Regions from separate parts of the Paenibacillus residui genome, predicted to be linked through region 3. Evidence: riboswitches for the same ligand, from Rfam matches in the RefSeq annotation. Region 3 holds a riboswitch; each other region holds the start of a gene.

Region 1 (4,212 bases), on a different contig from region 3:
TACGATATGCAATAGCTAAAAAGCCATTTTACAAAAACATGGAAAGGGGAAGTCCAATGCGCATTAAACCAATAGCAGGAGGATCTTTATCCATTATTATGGGGGCTATGCTTGTGCTTACCGGGTGCGGCAAGTCGGAACCGGCACCGGCGGCCAACCCGTCACCGGATGCCTCTGCATCCACACAGCCTTCGGAGGCACCCAAGACGGATGATATGGGGAAAAAGTATGATATTGAGTTTTTTGTCCCAACCGGTACGGGAGGGTCGCTTCCAAGTGAAGATAAAGATTTCGTCAAGAAAACGATCGATGAGAAATTTAATGTCAATCTGAAAATCACCCATATGGCGGCCGGACCGGACTCGACCAATAAAGTCAATGTAAGGTTCGCCTCCAATACTCCGCCGGATTTGGCAGTCGTCGGCGGGAGGGATTCCCAAACCTACGCCAAAGACGGTCTGGTGGCCGATCTGCGCCCATTCATGACTAAAGAGGCGATGCCCAATTACTATAAATGGATTAGCGATAACGAATTCAAAGGCTATTATACGATTGAAGGGGTAGACGACGGCCTGCGGGCGCCGACTCCATTTGATCTTACAGCGTACAGCGCTTGGTATATTCGTAAGGATTGGCTGGATAAATTAGGCCTTCCGGTGCCGACCAATTATGAAGAAATGCTGGAAGCGATGCGGCAATTTACTTTTAACGATCCCGACGGGAACGGCAAAAATGACACCTACGGCTTCACCACTTCCGGCAATGGGGCCAATGTCGGATTCGATTGGCCTCATTGGGTCAAGAACGGCTTCTACGCCTCCATGTATATTGACGAAGGAAAGCTGGTGGACGCCGGTTCCCACCCGGATACGGTCAAGGTACTGCAGGAAATCAAAGATACTATTGCGGAAGGTATTGTCGATCCCAACTGGTTCTTGAATAAGGGGTCGGAGCATCTCAATAAGATCATCGAAGGCAAGGCGGGAATCGTTAAAGCCGGTGGCCGCGATTTTGCGCTGGAGAGTGTGGAGACGAGCGCGGTGAGCCGGGCAAGACAAATCAATCCGGAAGCGGATATCGTTCCGTTCAATCCTTTCCCTGATGCCAAAGGGATCAAGACGGATCCGCAAGGCTCCTTCGGCTTTGTTGTTCCCAAGCAGCTGGCCGAGCAAGAACCGGATAAGGTGAAAAGAATGATGGCCATCCTGGATTATCTGGCCAGTCCGGAAGGTTTCCTGCTGACGCATTACGGCCTGGAGAACGAGTCCTATACGAGAGAAGGCAACAAGGTCACGTTAAAACCGGACGTCATCCAAAAAATCAACGAAGAGAACGGTAAATTCCTGCAAATTTACGATTTCTTCACCCGGGTTTCCGATACTAGTCCAATCGGACTGGAAATCATCAATCCGAAAGAAACGGAACGGGACCGCGCTATCGTGGAAGAATTGCTCAGCTATAAATCGGTTCCTTACACTGGAGGACCTTATGTGACACCGCCGGCCGGCATCAATATTGCCGATTACCGGAAGGAAATGAACTCGACTCATGCGAAAATCGTCTTCGGCGATCTGCCGGCCGACAAGTGGCCCGAGTATTTGGAGGAGCTGATGACCAAGCATAAGGGAAGAGAAATTTTCGAAAACTACACGAAACAAATTCGCGAAGGCGGCGGGTTTGACGCTGTGAAATAACCCGAATAACGTTTTTATGAGTTCTCAGCATCGGGCTAAATGAGCATTCCCCTGCAATAGCGGGGGAATGCTGCGTTTCACCGAAATAGGCCCGATGGGCCAATTGACAAACCGGAAGCACTCCACTACGATAAGACTCAAGCAATGAAAAAACTGCATATTCATTCAAATGCACTAGGGGTGCCGTAATCGGCTGAGACGGACGCTGTCCGATCCCTTTGGACCCGATCTAGGTAATGCTAGCGTGGGGAAGTGTAGCTGCACAACGTTATTTTAGCCTTGTGTTTAAACTGCATCTTGCCCGGGTGCAGTTTTTTTATTTGCTCAAAACCATTTACATGGAGGGTGTTCGCAAATGGAACAGACAGGTTGTGGAGCCAGTCGGATCGTCGGCTGCCGGTTCTCTCTTTATCCCATGTCGGACCGGTTCGTAGAAATCATTATGGGCGTGTTGGAGAAGGTGGATCGATCTAAAGTATGGATGAGCACGGATGATATCAGCACTTGTATTCGGGGGAAGGCCGAGCATGTCTTCGATGTGGCCAAGGCGGTTTACATTCAGGCTGCTGTCTCCGGGTTGCATGTCGTATGGAACGGGACTTTCTCTATAGGCTGTCCGGGCGATAGTGAAGGAGACGTCTATTTGTCCGAGGATGAGGAGAGGATGAATGAGGCCGGTTTGCGGCAGCATTCGATCGAGACGGCTTGCCAGTTCGCCCTGTATCCTCTCGGGAACCAAGGCTATATGAAAATTATTTATGACCAAATCGAACGGGCCAAAGCGCGGGGAACCTTCAGCGGCGGCGTTCACTATGCGAGCCGATTGGACGGGGATGCCCATGAAGTGTTTGCCTCTTTGGAAGAATCGTTCGTGAATGCGAGCAAGCTCGCTTCCCATGTGACCATGACGGCCGTGCTTTCTGCGAACAGCCCTTCCAGGAAGCCGGACAGAGTGTAGAGGGGGCTGCCGTAATGAAGCGTTGGAAGCTTCGCGAGGTGGTAGTGCTTGCCGCGTTATCGGTCGTTTTTGCCGTAGTCTATCTGGCTTTCCTACAATTCGGCAATGTCTTGGTCGGCCTGATGGGCCCGATTGGCTACGAGTTTATCTTCGGCATCTGGTTCATTGTATCCATCATCGCCGCTTACATTATCCGCAAACCGGGGGCGGCTTTCGTGTCCGAGACGATTACCGCAGCCATCGAGCTGCTGATGGGCAATGTGGCCGGCCCCAGACTGCTGCTGTCGGGGATGATTCAGGGGCTCGGGGCGGAGGCTGTATTTGCCGCTACCGGCTGGCAGCGCTATTCGACCTGGGTGCTGGTCTGCGCGGGAATGGGCTCGGCGGTGTTCAGCTTCGTGTGGGGCTTCTTCGTCTCGGGCTATGCGGCTCTTCACCCGGGATACGTCACGGCCATGTTCATTCTTCGCCTCATCAGCGGGGCTGTTCTGGCCGGCCTGTTGGGCAAAGGGGTGGCGGACGGCCTTGCCAAGACCGGGGTGCTGAGAGGCTTTGCCATTGCCAAATCCGCAAGAAAGAGAGAGCATCATGACATTGCAGGTTAACTCCCGTCTGCTGGAGGTGCGCCGGTGGACGTTTGCTTACGATGAAGAGTCGGCTCCGGTCATCGATAACGTCAGCTTCGAAGTAGCGGAGAACGATGCGGTTCTTCTGCTGGGGCCGAGCGGATCGGGCAAGAGCACGCTCGCTTACTGTATAAACGGCCTGTATCCGGAGGCGGTGGATGGTCATTCTGACGGAACAATTCTGCTGCAGGGCCAAGAAATAAGCTCTTACAGCCGGTCGGATATTAGCCGCCGCATCGGAATGGTCTTCCAGGATCCGGAGAGTCAGTTCTGTATGGTGACTGTCGAGGATGAGGTGGCCTTCGGCCTGGAAAACCTGGCGGTTCCTCCGGAGGAGATGGACGCGCGAATCGACCGGGCACTGAATTGGACAGGGCTTGCGGAATGCAGAAGGTCCAAGCTCCATCAGCTCTCCGGCGGAATGAAGCAGAAGCTGGCCCTGGCATGCGTTCTGGCTATGGAGCCCGGCGTCCTCATTCTGGATGAGCCGACGGCCAATCTGGATCCGCTGTCGACCCGGGAATTCGTCTGCATGATAGACCGTTTGCGGAAGAGAAGCTCATTGACGCTCGTAATTATCGAGCATAAGCTGGATGACTGGATGACGGTCGCCAATCGGGCTGTGGCGATGGATCGCCGGGGGAAGCTGGTGTACCAGGGAGGATTGAGAGACTTCTTCCGTAATCACGAAGAATGGAGTCGGGAGGAAGGGATATGGTGGCCGACGGCCTACAGGATGGGGAAGGATTGGCGGGCCCAAGGCATCTATGCCGGCAGTCATGATCCGCTGACGGAGCGGGAGCTGCTGGCGGGAATTCAGGAGCCCTACCGGGGATGGGCGGAATTGGCGGCTGCGCTTCGCTGTCCGGATGCCGGGGTGGAGGGGGACCCGGCAGCCAGCGGGGCCGTACCGCCCCGATGTGGGCAGGAGCAA
Region 2 (4,212 bases), on a different contig from region 3:
TTTATGGAAGCTATTGCGGATATTGTTGGACCGGAGAAAGATATTCCTGCACCGGACGTGTATACTACCCCACAAATTATGGGCTGGATGATGGATACTTACAGCCGGATCAAGGGCTACAACTCTCCCGGAGTGATTACCGGCAAGCCTCTCATCATTGGAGGGTCCAAAGGACGGAATGAAGCTACCGCCAGAGGCTGTGTCTACACAATTATCGAAGCTCTTAAAGAGCTGGGCCGGACTCCGGAACAGACAACGGTCGCCATTCAAGGCTTCGGAAACGCCGGACGGATTGCCGCCGACCTGCTGACCGAGATGGGCTGCAAAATTGTTGCCGTAAGTGACTCCAAGGGCGGAATTTACAATCCTGAAGGACTGGATCTGAAAGAGGCTGAACGGCTGAAGGATACGGCTTCTCTTCTCGACTATGGTGCCGAGTACCATATCTCTAATGAAGATTTGCTTGCTCTGGATGTAGATATTCTTATTCCTGCGGCTTTGGAAAATGTAATTACAACGGCCAATGCCGACCGAATCCGTGCGAAAATTATCGCAGAAGCCGCTAACGGTCCGACGACCCCGGGCGCGGACAGAATTCTGAACGAAAAAGGAATCATCGTCATACCGGACATTCTGGCCAACGCCGGAGGAGTTACAGTTTCCTACTTCGAATGGGTTCAGAACCTGATGAATCATTACTGGACGGAAGAAGAAGTCAACAGCAAGCTTCAGGAGAAAATGGTTCACTCCTATCACGCAGTGCGTAATTTGGCCAAGGAGTATAATACCGACTTACGTACGGGAGCCTTCATGATTTCCTTGCTCCGCATCAAAGAAGCTATGGAAGCCAGAGGCTGGGTATAATCCCGAAATATTCGCCAACTATATATAAACGGGGCTGTCCCAAAAGCGTTCGCATAAAACGGGAACATCCAAAAATGAAGCAAAAAGGACCTCAAATCCCACTCTGAGTGGGGACGGGGTCCTTTTTTTGCAGCCAAACTCTAGGTGGGGCTTGAAAAATTATAGATCGACTTATGGTGACAACCCCGTTTCCTGTTTATCGGATGTGGATGATGGTACTCCATAGTTGCGGTTATGGGTTCTAACTGGATTTTGTACAGTTAGATTCAAGGCGGCGGCGCAAAGTGACTGAACTAGCTGGAAAAACTACATTTAAAATCAAGTTTTTTGCAGATATCGCCCATTTTGCCCAAACTACCTGTAGGATTTCCAGTTAGTTGCCGTTTGCAGCGGAAAAGGAAGCAAATTAGCTGTATAAAATCCATTTAGCCCCCCATGCCGCTGACCGCGGCACCATCAGATTGTGAAAATGGGTGGATTTTCAAGGTAGTTAGACGCCTATGCACCTGGAACTAATTTCCATGCAAAACTTATACTATCTTACATTTTGAAACCAGCGGATTCAAAGGCAGCCCCCCAAGCCCCTAACGGATCGCCTGGCGCATCTTCCCCTGCTCCTCCTTCATTTGTTGGTAAATATCTTGTCTTAAGCGGATAAAATCAGGGTCCGTTAGCAGGGACTCCTGCCGTGGGCGGGAGAAAGGAACGTCTATTTTCCTAAGCACCTTGGCGGGCCTGCTGGAAAAGAGGTAGACGGTGTCCGACAGCAGCAGCGCTTCTTCTATATTATGTGTTATGAACAGCACCGACCGTTGATGGACCTCCCAAATATCCAACAGCCAGCTCTGCATTTCCGTTCTCGTTAATGCATCCAACGCGCTGAACGGTTCATCCAGACAGATCAGCTCCTGCGGACTGAGCAGGGCCCGGAGGAAAGCCACACGCTGCTGCATCCCCCCGGACAATACATGGGGATAAGCTTTCTCGTAGCCGCCTAATCCGACTCTGGAGAGCCAGACTCTCGCTTCTTCCAGAGCCTCCCGTTTGGGCAAGCCGGCAACCTCTCTGGCGAGAATGACATTGTCCTCGATCGTCCGCCAAGGGAACAGCGCAGGCTGCTGAGGCATATAGCTTATATGTCCTTGCTGCCCGGTTACATCTTTCCCTTCCATGTTCACCCGTCCCCCCGTAGGCCGGATCAGGCCGCCGATGATGTGAAACAGGGTGCTTTTTCCACAGCCGGAGGGCCCTATAATGGAGACGAACTCCCCCTTGCGCACGGTTAAAGAGACCTCGTCCAGCACCGGAGCGGGTTTTCCTTTCGTGTTGAAAATTTGAGTAATATGGTGCAGCTCCAGTTGATTTTCCAATGCCTTGTCCTCCATTCCGTTCAAAATATGCAGAACCTCTCAAGAATCCCTTCAGCCAACCCCTCAAGGATAAACGGCAGTCGCCGTCCTTGTAGAACTGAATAAGAATTCAAAACTTATACCTGTAATTTAAAAAAAGCCCCCTTCACCGGGAGCGCGCATGCCAAAACAAAAAGCGAATCTGCTGCTTTCCTACGCTGGCATTACCCAGATCAGGTTCTGAAAGGGTCAGTATCTTTAAGGGATACAATCTCAGCCGGCCGGATTCCAGCACCCCTGGCATCTAATATCATGTTATTTATAATTTTTCCGATAGTGTCTGACGAGCTTAAGCCGCTGCCTTTGTTGGCGCAGCCCCGAAACTCAAGCGGTACTTAACCGGATGGATTCCTTGAGATTCTGCTTCGCCCAAGCTCATTCACTCTGATGACATTATAGACCCTGGTGCCGGAATTGTCCATTAGCGCCCCTTTTCTCCATGATGCTGAACAAGTAGCTCTTTTTTTCTCGGAATAGGTTTATCGATTGGCGAAATCATAGTAATATATTGGGGTAGTCCATTTTGTTTTGTAAGCCGCCTTGCGGCACGATTATACCCTGTTACAAAAAGGAGGAAGCAAGGAGACGTGACTTCCCGGGAGAAGAGATTCGGATCATTCCCTCTCTAATACTCGTATCACGTGTATCTTTGCGAAGATTATGAAAAAAGCACTAACCATTGCAGGTTCCGACAGCAGCGGAGGCGCCGGAATACAAGCCGACCTCAAGACTTTCCAGGAGCTCGGAGTCTATGGCATGACCGCTCTAACTACCATAGTCGCACAAGATCCGCATAATAATTGGTTTCATAACGTCTTCCCGATTTCCGCCGATGTTCTGGAAGCCCAATTGGAAACGATCATTTGCGGAATCGGAGTAGACGCTGCCAAAACCGGTATGCTCGGCTCCATCGAGATTATCGAGATGGCGGCCAGCAAAATCGAGAAATATCAGTTGACCAACGTCGTCGTGGACCCGGTTATGGTCTGCAAGGGGGCGGATGAGGCTCTTCATCCGGAGACGAACAACAGCCTGCGTGACGTGCTCGTTCCGAAAGCGCTGGTCGTGACGCCGAACCTGTTCGAGGCTTCCCAACTAAGCGGCTACGGCCCGATCAAATCGGTGGAGCAGATGAAAGAAGCAGCGGTGAAGATTCATTCGCTCGGAGCCAAATACGTCCTGATCAAAGGCGGCGGCAAGCTCGTCAGCGAAACCCGTGCGATCGATCTGCTGTACGATGGGGAGACCTTCGAGATTCTGGAATCGGAGAAGATCAGCACCACCTATACCCATGGCGCAGGCTGTACCTACTCATCCGCCATTACTGCTGAATTGGCCAAGGGCAAGAGCGTCCGGGAAGCCATTCACACGGCCAAGAAGTTCATTACGGCGGCCATTCGCCATTCCTTCGCCCTGAACAGCTATGTCGGCCCCACGAACCATGGCGCTTACCGCAATTACGAGGGCGGCAGCATTTAATACAGTCATATGAAGCCCGCGGCCTGTTAAAGGAAGCGGGCTCTGCTTTAGCTTCAAAAACGGAAAATTAGTATCACCTCATCCTTCTTGATGGTTTCTGATTTCCAAATAATGTGATAAAGTTTAGATGAAAACACTTAACTTCGTTCCATATCAAAGGAGGAAGAAAAAGATGGCTGAATTGGATACTACTTTACAGATGCTCAAAGATTTAACCGATGCGAATGGAGTGCCCGGCAACGAGGACGAGCCCCGTGCGGTTATGAAGAAGTACATAGAGCCCTACTCCGATGAAGTGACTGTAGATCGGCTGGGCAGCTTGATCGCCGTTAAGAAAGGGAAAACCGAAGGGCCGAAAATTATGATCGCCGGTCATCTCGATGAAATCGGATTTATGGTAACGCATATCGATGACAAGGGCTTCCTCCAGTTTCAGACGCTGGGCGGCTGGTGGGAGCAG
Region 3 (4,212 bases):
GGTGCCCGAAGCCATCGCTATGTACCTGCCGAATGATTTGGTCAAGACGCTGTCCGACATCATGGGCAGACTGACGATCATTTTCTGGAAGACGGGAATCCAGATTCTGCTCTTTCTGGCCGGACTGCAGGGAATTTCGGATTCGCTGTATGAATCGGCGAAATGCGACGGCGCCACTCCTTGGGAAATGTTCTGGAAAATTACGTTTCCGCTCATGACCCCGCTGCTGCTTCTCAACGGAATTTTCACGCTGGTGGACTCGTTCACGGACATGCGCAATAACGTTATGCGCTATATCCAGAAGGTGGCGTTCACCGATATTGAGTTCGGTTATGCCGCGGCGCTCGGCTGGATTTATTTCGTGTTCGTATTTCTGCTGATTGTGCTGATCTTCACCTTGACCCGCAAGAGCGTATTTTACGCAGGGGACAGGTAACACAGAGTGGGCGGCGCGCTTGCTTCAACGGCATGTCGGAAGCCATCCCAGTCTATGCGGCTACATGCGGAAGCATAAGGAGGAGGTTTAACGATGCAGACTGTTCGTACCCGCCCGAGTATCGGGGCAAGAATGGCTTTGGCCGCGGAAGGGATTCGCAGGTGGAAAATCGCATATCGCATCTACCGGCTGTTCATCTATCTCTTTCTGATCGGGCTGTCGTTCGTGTTCCTGTATCCGTTTCTCTTCATGATCTCGACCTCGTTCAAATCCCCGGGCGATCTGGTCGATCCGACGGTATACTGGATTCCGAAGCAGTTCAGTGTGAAGGGATATTTCGACGCCTACGCGGCTCTTAATTATTTGCCCTATCTGAAAAACACGGTCGTCCTGACGCTGCTCACCGTGACCGGCCAGATGCTGTCCTGCGCGGTAGTCGGCTACGGCTTCGCCCGCTTCCGCTTCCCGGGCAGGGAGCTGTTGTTCGCGCTCGCTATGTTTACCATGATAGTGCCTCCGCAAACGATCATCGTGCCGATGTTTATTCAATACAAGGAATTGAACTGGATCAATACGATTCTGCCCATGGTTGTGCCGAGCTTCTTCGCTAACGGACTGCGCGGGGCCTTGTTTATCTTCATCTTCCGCCAGTTTTTCCGCGGCTTGCCCCATGAGCTGGAGGATGCGGCCCGGGTGGACGGCTGCGGATCGCTGCGAACCTTCGTCCGTATCGTGCTGCCGGTTTCCATCCCGCCTTTACTCGTATCGGCGATCCTTTCAGTGGTCTGGCACTGGAACGATTTCTTCGAGCCGGCCATCTTCCTGGTCGACCGTGATAAATTTACTCTGCCGATGATGCTGCCCTTCCTCGGGCAGTCGCTGAACTCGATGTCGGGAGGGACGGCCAGCGCCAATGTGGGCCAGGCGACAACGATGGCCGGATGTGTCCTTGTCATCCTTCCAATCCTGATTCTCTATCTCGAAATTCAGCGTTACTTTATGAAGAGTATCGAACGCTCCGGAATTGTAGGATGAAAATGTTGGATGACAGTCTATTCCAGATATGTTAATATAAATTTGCTTGCAATTTAATACATTATTCAAACTACTAGGGGTGCCCTATATTCGGGCTGAGAGGAACGCAGATAGCTTCCAACTCTTATGAACCTGATCTGGTTAGTACCAGCGGAGGGAAGTAGTCACTAGGGTATTTGTATACCCTATTATTTCCGCAGACCAAGAACCGGGTTCATGAATGCCATGAATCGGTTCTTTTTTATTTATCCGATTCCCTCTCCCCCCCATGAAGAAAGGAGGTTCCTTCTCCATCCAGCCAATTTGCAGCCCATTCGGCTGAACTTGCAAGCGATTCTATGCAATTCTATTGATTTTCAACATTCAAGGAGGCGGTTCCAATGACTTTTACTCAACAATTACGGGAAACCAACCAGGATTTGTTCGAAATGATTTTCCATCATCCGTTTGTAGAAGGGATCGGCCGCGGAGATATTGCCAAAGAAGCGGTCATGCATTATGTAAAAGCCGATTTTGAATATTTGAACGCATTTATGAAAATCTATGCGATTGCCATGTCCAAGTCGGATACTCGCAGCGATATTGCCTTTTTCCATGAACAGGTAGGCTTTACCTTACACTCGGAAACCGGCCCGCATATGAATTTGTGCGACTATATCGGCGTTTCCTATAAGGAATTGCAGGGTCATCCACTCCCGCCAACTGCGGATCATTATGTGAAGCATATGATGTATCATGCCTATACCGGTTCACTCGGGGAAATCTACGCCGCTCTCTTGCCGTGCCCATGGACCTATTTGGAAATCGGCAAGGTGCTCATGGAGAAATATAAGCCTCAAGCGAACCATCCTTTTTATCGCTGGATTACTTTCTATGCCGACTCGGGAATAGAAGCACTCACCGAAACCTTGTGCAAGCGGCTCGATGCTTGTGCCGAAGAAGCCTCGGAAGCCGAGAAAAACCGGATGCGCGACGCCTTTCGAAAAAGCTGCCAGCTCGAGCTCTGCTTCTGGGAAATGTCCCTGACTTGCGAAACATGGCCCGCCGGAAACATTGGAGTGACTGCGCCATGAAGCGTGTTCCTTGTGCTCTCACCATTGCCGGAACGGACCCGACGGGCGGCGCCGGTATCCAGGCCGATCTGAAAACATTTCAAGAACTGCAGGTGTACGGAATGTCCGTCATTACTTCCGTTCTCGCGCAGAATACGACCGGAGTCCAGGATGTCGTCCATCATTCGACGGCTTTCATCGGTCGTCAACTGGATTCCGTTACAGAGGATATACCGGTTCACGCTTTTAAAACAGGCATGATTGCCAGCTTGGACATGATGGAATTGTTGACAAGGAAGATTCCGGAAATTAAAGCCCCTTATGTGCTGGACCCCGTCATGATAGCGACAAGCGGGGATGCGCTCATTGATCCGGATGCGCGCGCCTTCTTGAGGGACAGGCTCCTGCCGCTCGCCAGCATCGTCACTCCGAATATACCGGAGGCGGAGAGCTTGACCGGCGGTACGATTACAACGACAGCGGATATGGAGGAAGCGGCCGTAGCGCTCGTTAACCTGTACGGGGCCGGAGCCGCGCTTGTCAAAGGCGGACATTTACGCGGAGAAGCTGTAGATATTCTATACGACGGGGAAAAGCTGTACGCTCTGTCTGCGGATAGAATCGAGACGACCAACACGCACGGTACCGGTTGTACGTTATCGGCCGCGATTACCGCCTATTTGGCGCAGGGGCTTCCTTTATATGAGGCCGCACGTAAGGCCAAAGACTATATTACCGCGGCCATCCGCCATTCCTTGCCGCTTGGGAAAGGCAATGGCCCGACGAATCATTGGGCGCCGCGGATCGGAGGCAGCCAAGCATGAATCAGTCGATTATCGATCAAGTTCGCCGACAAGTGCCGTTTATCTATCACCTGACCAATCAGGTGGTCATGAATTTCAGCGCCAACGGGCTGCTCGCTTTCGGCGGTACGCCCGCCATGGCCAAATATATAGAAGTGGCGGAACCGCTGGCAGCGGCATCCGACGGGGTTCTGATCAATTTAGGCACACTCTCTCGCGATGAAGTGCCGGCATTGGTCAAAGCAGGTAAAGCCGCGAATCAAAAAGGGATCCCCGTCGTCCTTGATCCGGTGGCGATTGCTTGCTCGGCCTTCACTAAAGAAGCGGGGCGGGAGATACTGCAGGAGGTGAAGCTGGCCGCGGTCAAGGGCAATGCCGGGGAAATGGCTTATCTGGCCGATATTCCGTGGGAAACCCGCGGCGTCGATTCCATAGGCGGCGGCGATGCGGCGGCAGTGGCCGGGGAAGTGGCGAAGCGTTACAGCACGATAGCGGTCGTTACGGGGGAAACCGATTATATCGCGAGTGAGGACAAGCTGCTCGTTAATGAAACCGGCCATCCGCTGTTGACCAAAATAACGGGCGGCGGCTGTTTGCTAGGCTCGATTCTGGCCGCCTGCCTGACGACCGATGCCGATGCCCTGGAGCAAGCCTATACGGCCGTATCCTTCTACGGGCTGGCGGCGGAGTATGCGGCAGCCCGTCCCGAAGTACGCGGTCCCGGTACGTTCCTGCCCGCTTTTCTTGACGCTCTGTCCTACGACATTAAAGATTTGGAGGGGAAATAAATGAGAATTCAACGTGCGCAGCTTCGCAAATATTTTATTATGGGGAGCCAGGATTGCACACGAAGCCCCGAGGAAATATTGCTGGAGGCGGCGAAAGC

Evidence for each region. Region 3 has a riboswitch for thiamine pyrophosphate ahead of tenA (thiaminase II). Riboswitches for the same ligand answer to the same signal wherever they lie in the genome.
Region 1: linked by a shared signal. The riboswitch ahead of ACFQ03_RS25090 (YkoF family thiamine/hydroxymethylpyrimidine-binding protein) and the one ahead of tenA (thiaminase II) in region 3 are both predicted to bind thiamine pyrophosphate.
Region 2: linked by a shared signal. The riboswitch ahead of ACFQ03_RS22615 (ABC transporter ATP-binding protein) and the one ahead of tenA (thiaminase II) in region 3 are both predicted to bind thiamine pyrophosphate.

What each region holds. Positions count from the first base shown of each region.
Region 1 is NZ_JBHTIU010000108.1:13,273-17,484, forward strand. Features, by position in the region: gene ACFQ03_RS25085 (extracellular solute-binding protein) at 57-1,694, shown strand; TPP riboswitch at 1,861-1,962, shown strand; gene ACFQ03_RS25090 (YkoF family thiamine/hydroxymethylpyrimidine-binding protein) at 2,050-2,652, shown strand; gene ACFQ03_RS25095 (ECF transporter S component) at 2,667-3,257, shown strand; gene ACFQ03_RS25100 (ABC transporter ATP-binding protein) at 3,241-4,212, shown strand, end outside.
Region 2 is NZ_JBHTIU010000094.1:18,173-22,384, forward strand. Features, by position in the region: gene ACFQ03_RS22610 (Glu/Leu/Phe/Val family dehydrogenase) at 1-864, shown strand, start outside; gene ACFQ03_RS22615 (ABC transporter ATP-binding protein) at 1,449-2,249, opposite strand; TPP riboswitch at 2,407-2,522, opposite strand; gene pdxK (pyridoxine/pyridoxal/pyridoxamine kinase) at 2,934-3,752, shown strand; gene ACFQ03_RS22625 (M42 family metallopeptidase) at 3,925-4,212, shown strand, end outside.
Region 3 is NZ_JBHTIU010000028.1:147,563-151,774, reverse strand. Features, by position in the region: gene ACFQ03_RS09300 (carbohydrate ABC transporter permease) at 1-436, shown strand, start outside; gene ACFQ03_RS09295 (carbohydrate ABC transporter permease) at 530-1,471, shown strand; TPP riboswitch at 1,537-1,647, shown strand; gene tenA (thiaminase II) at 1,852-2,544, shown strand; gene thiD (bifunctional hydroxymethylpyrimidine kinase/phosphomethylpyrimidine kinase) at 2,541-3,347, shown strand; gene thiM (hydroxyethylthiazole kinase) at 3,344-4,114, shown strand; gene thiE (thiamine phosphate synthase) at 4,115-4,212, shown strand, end outside.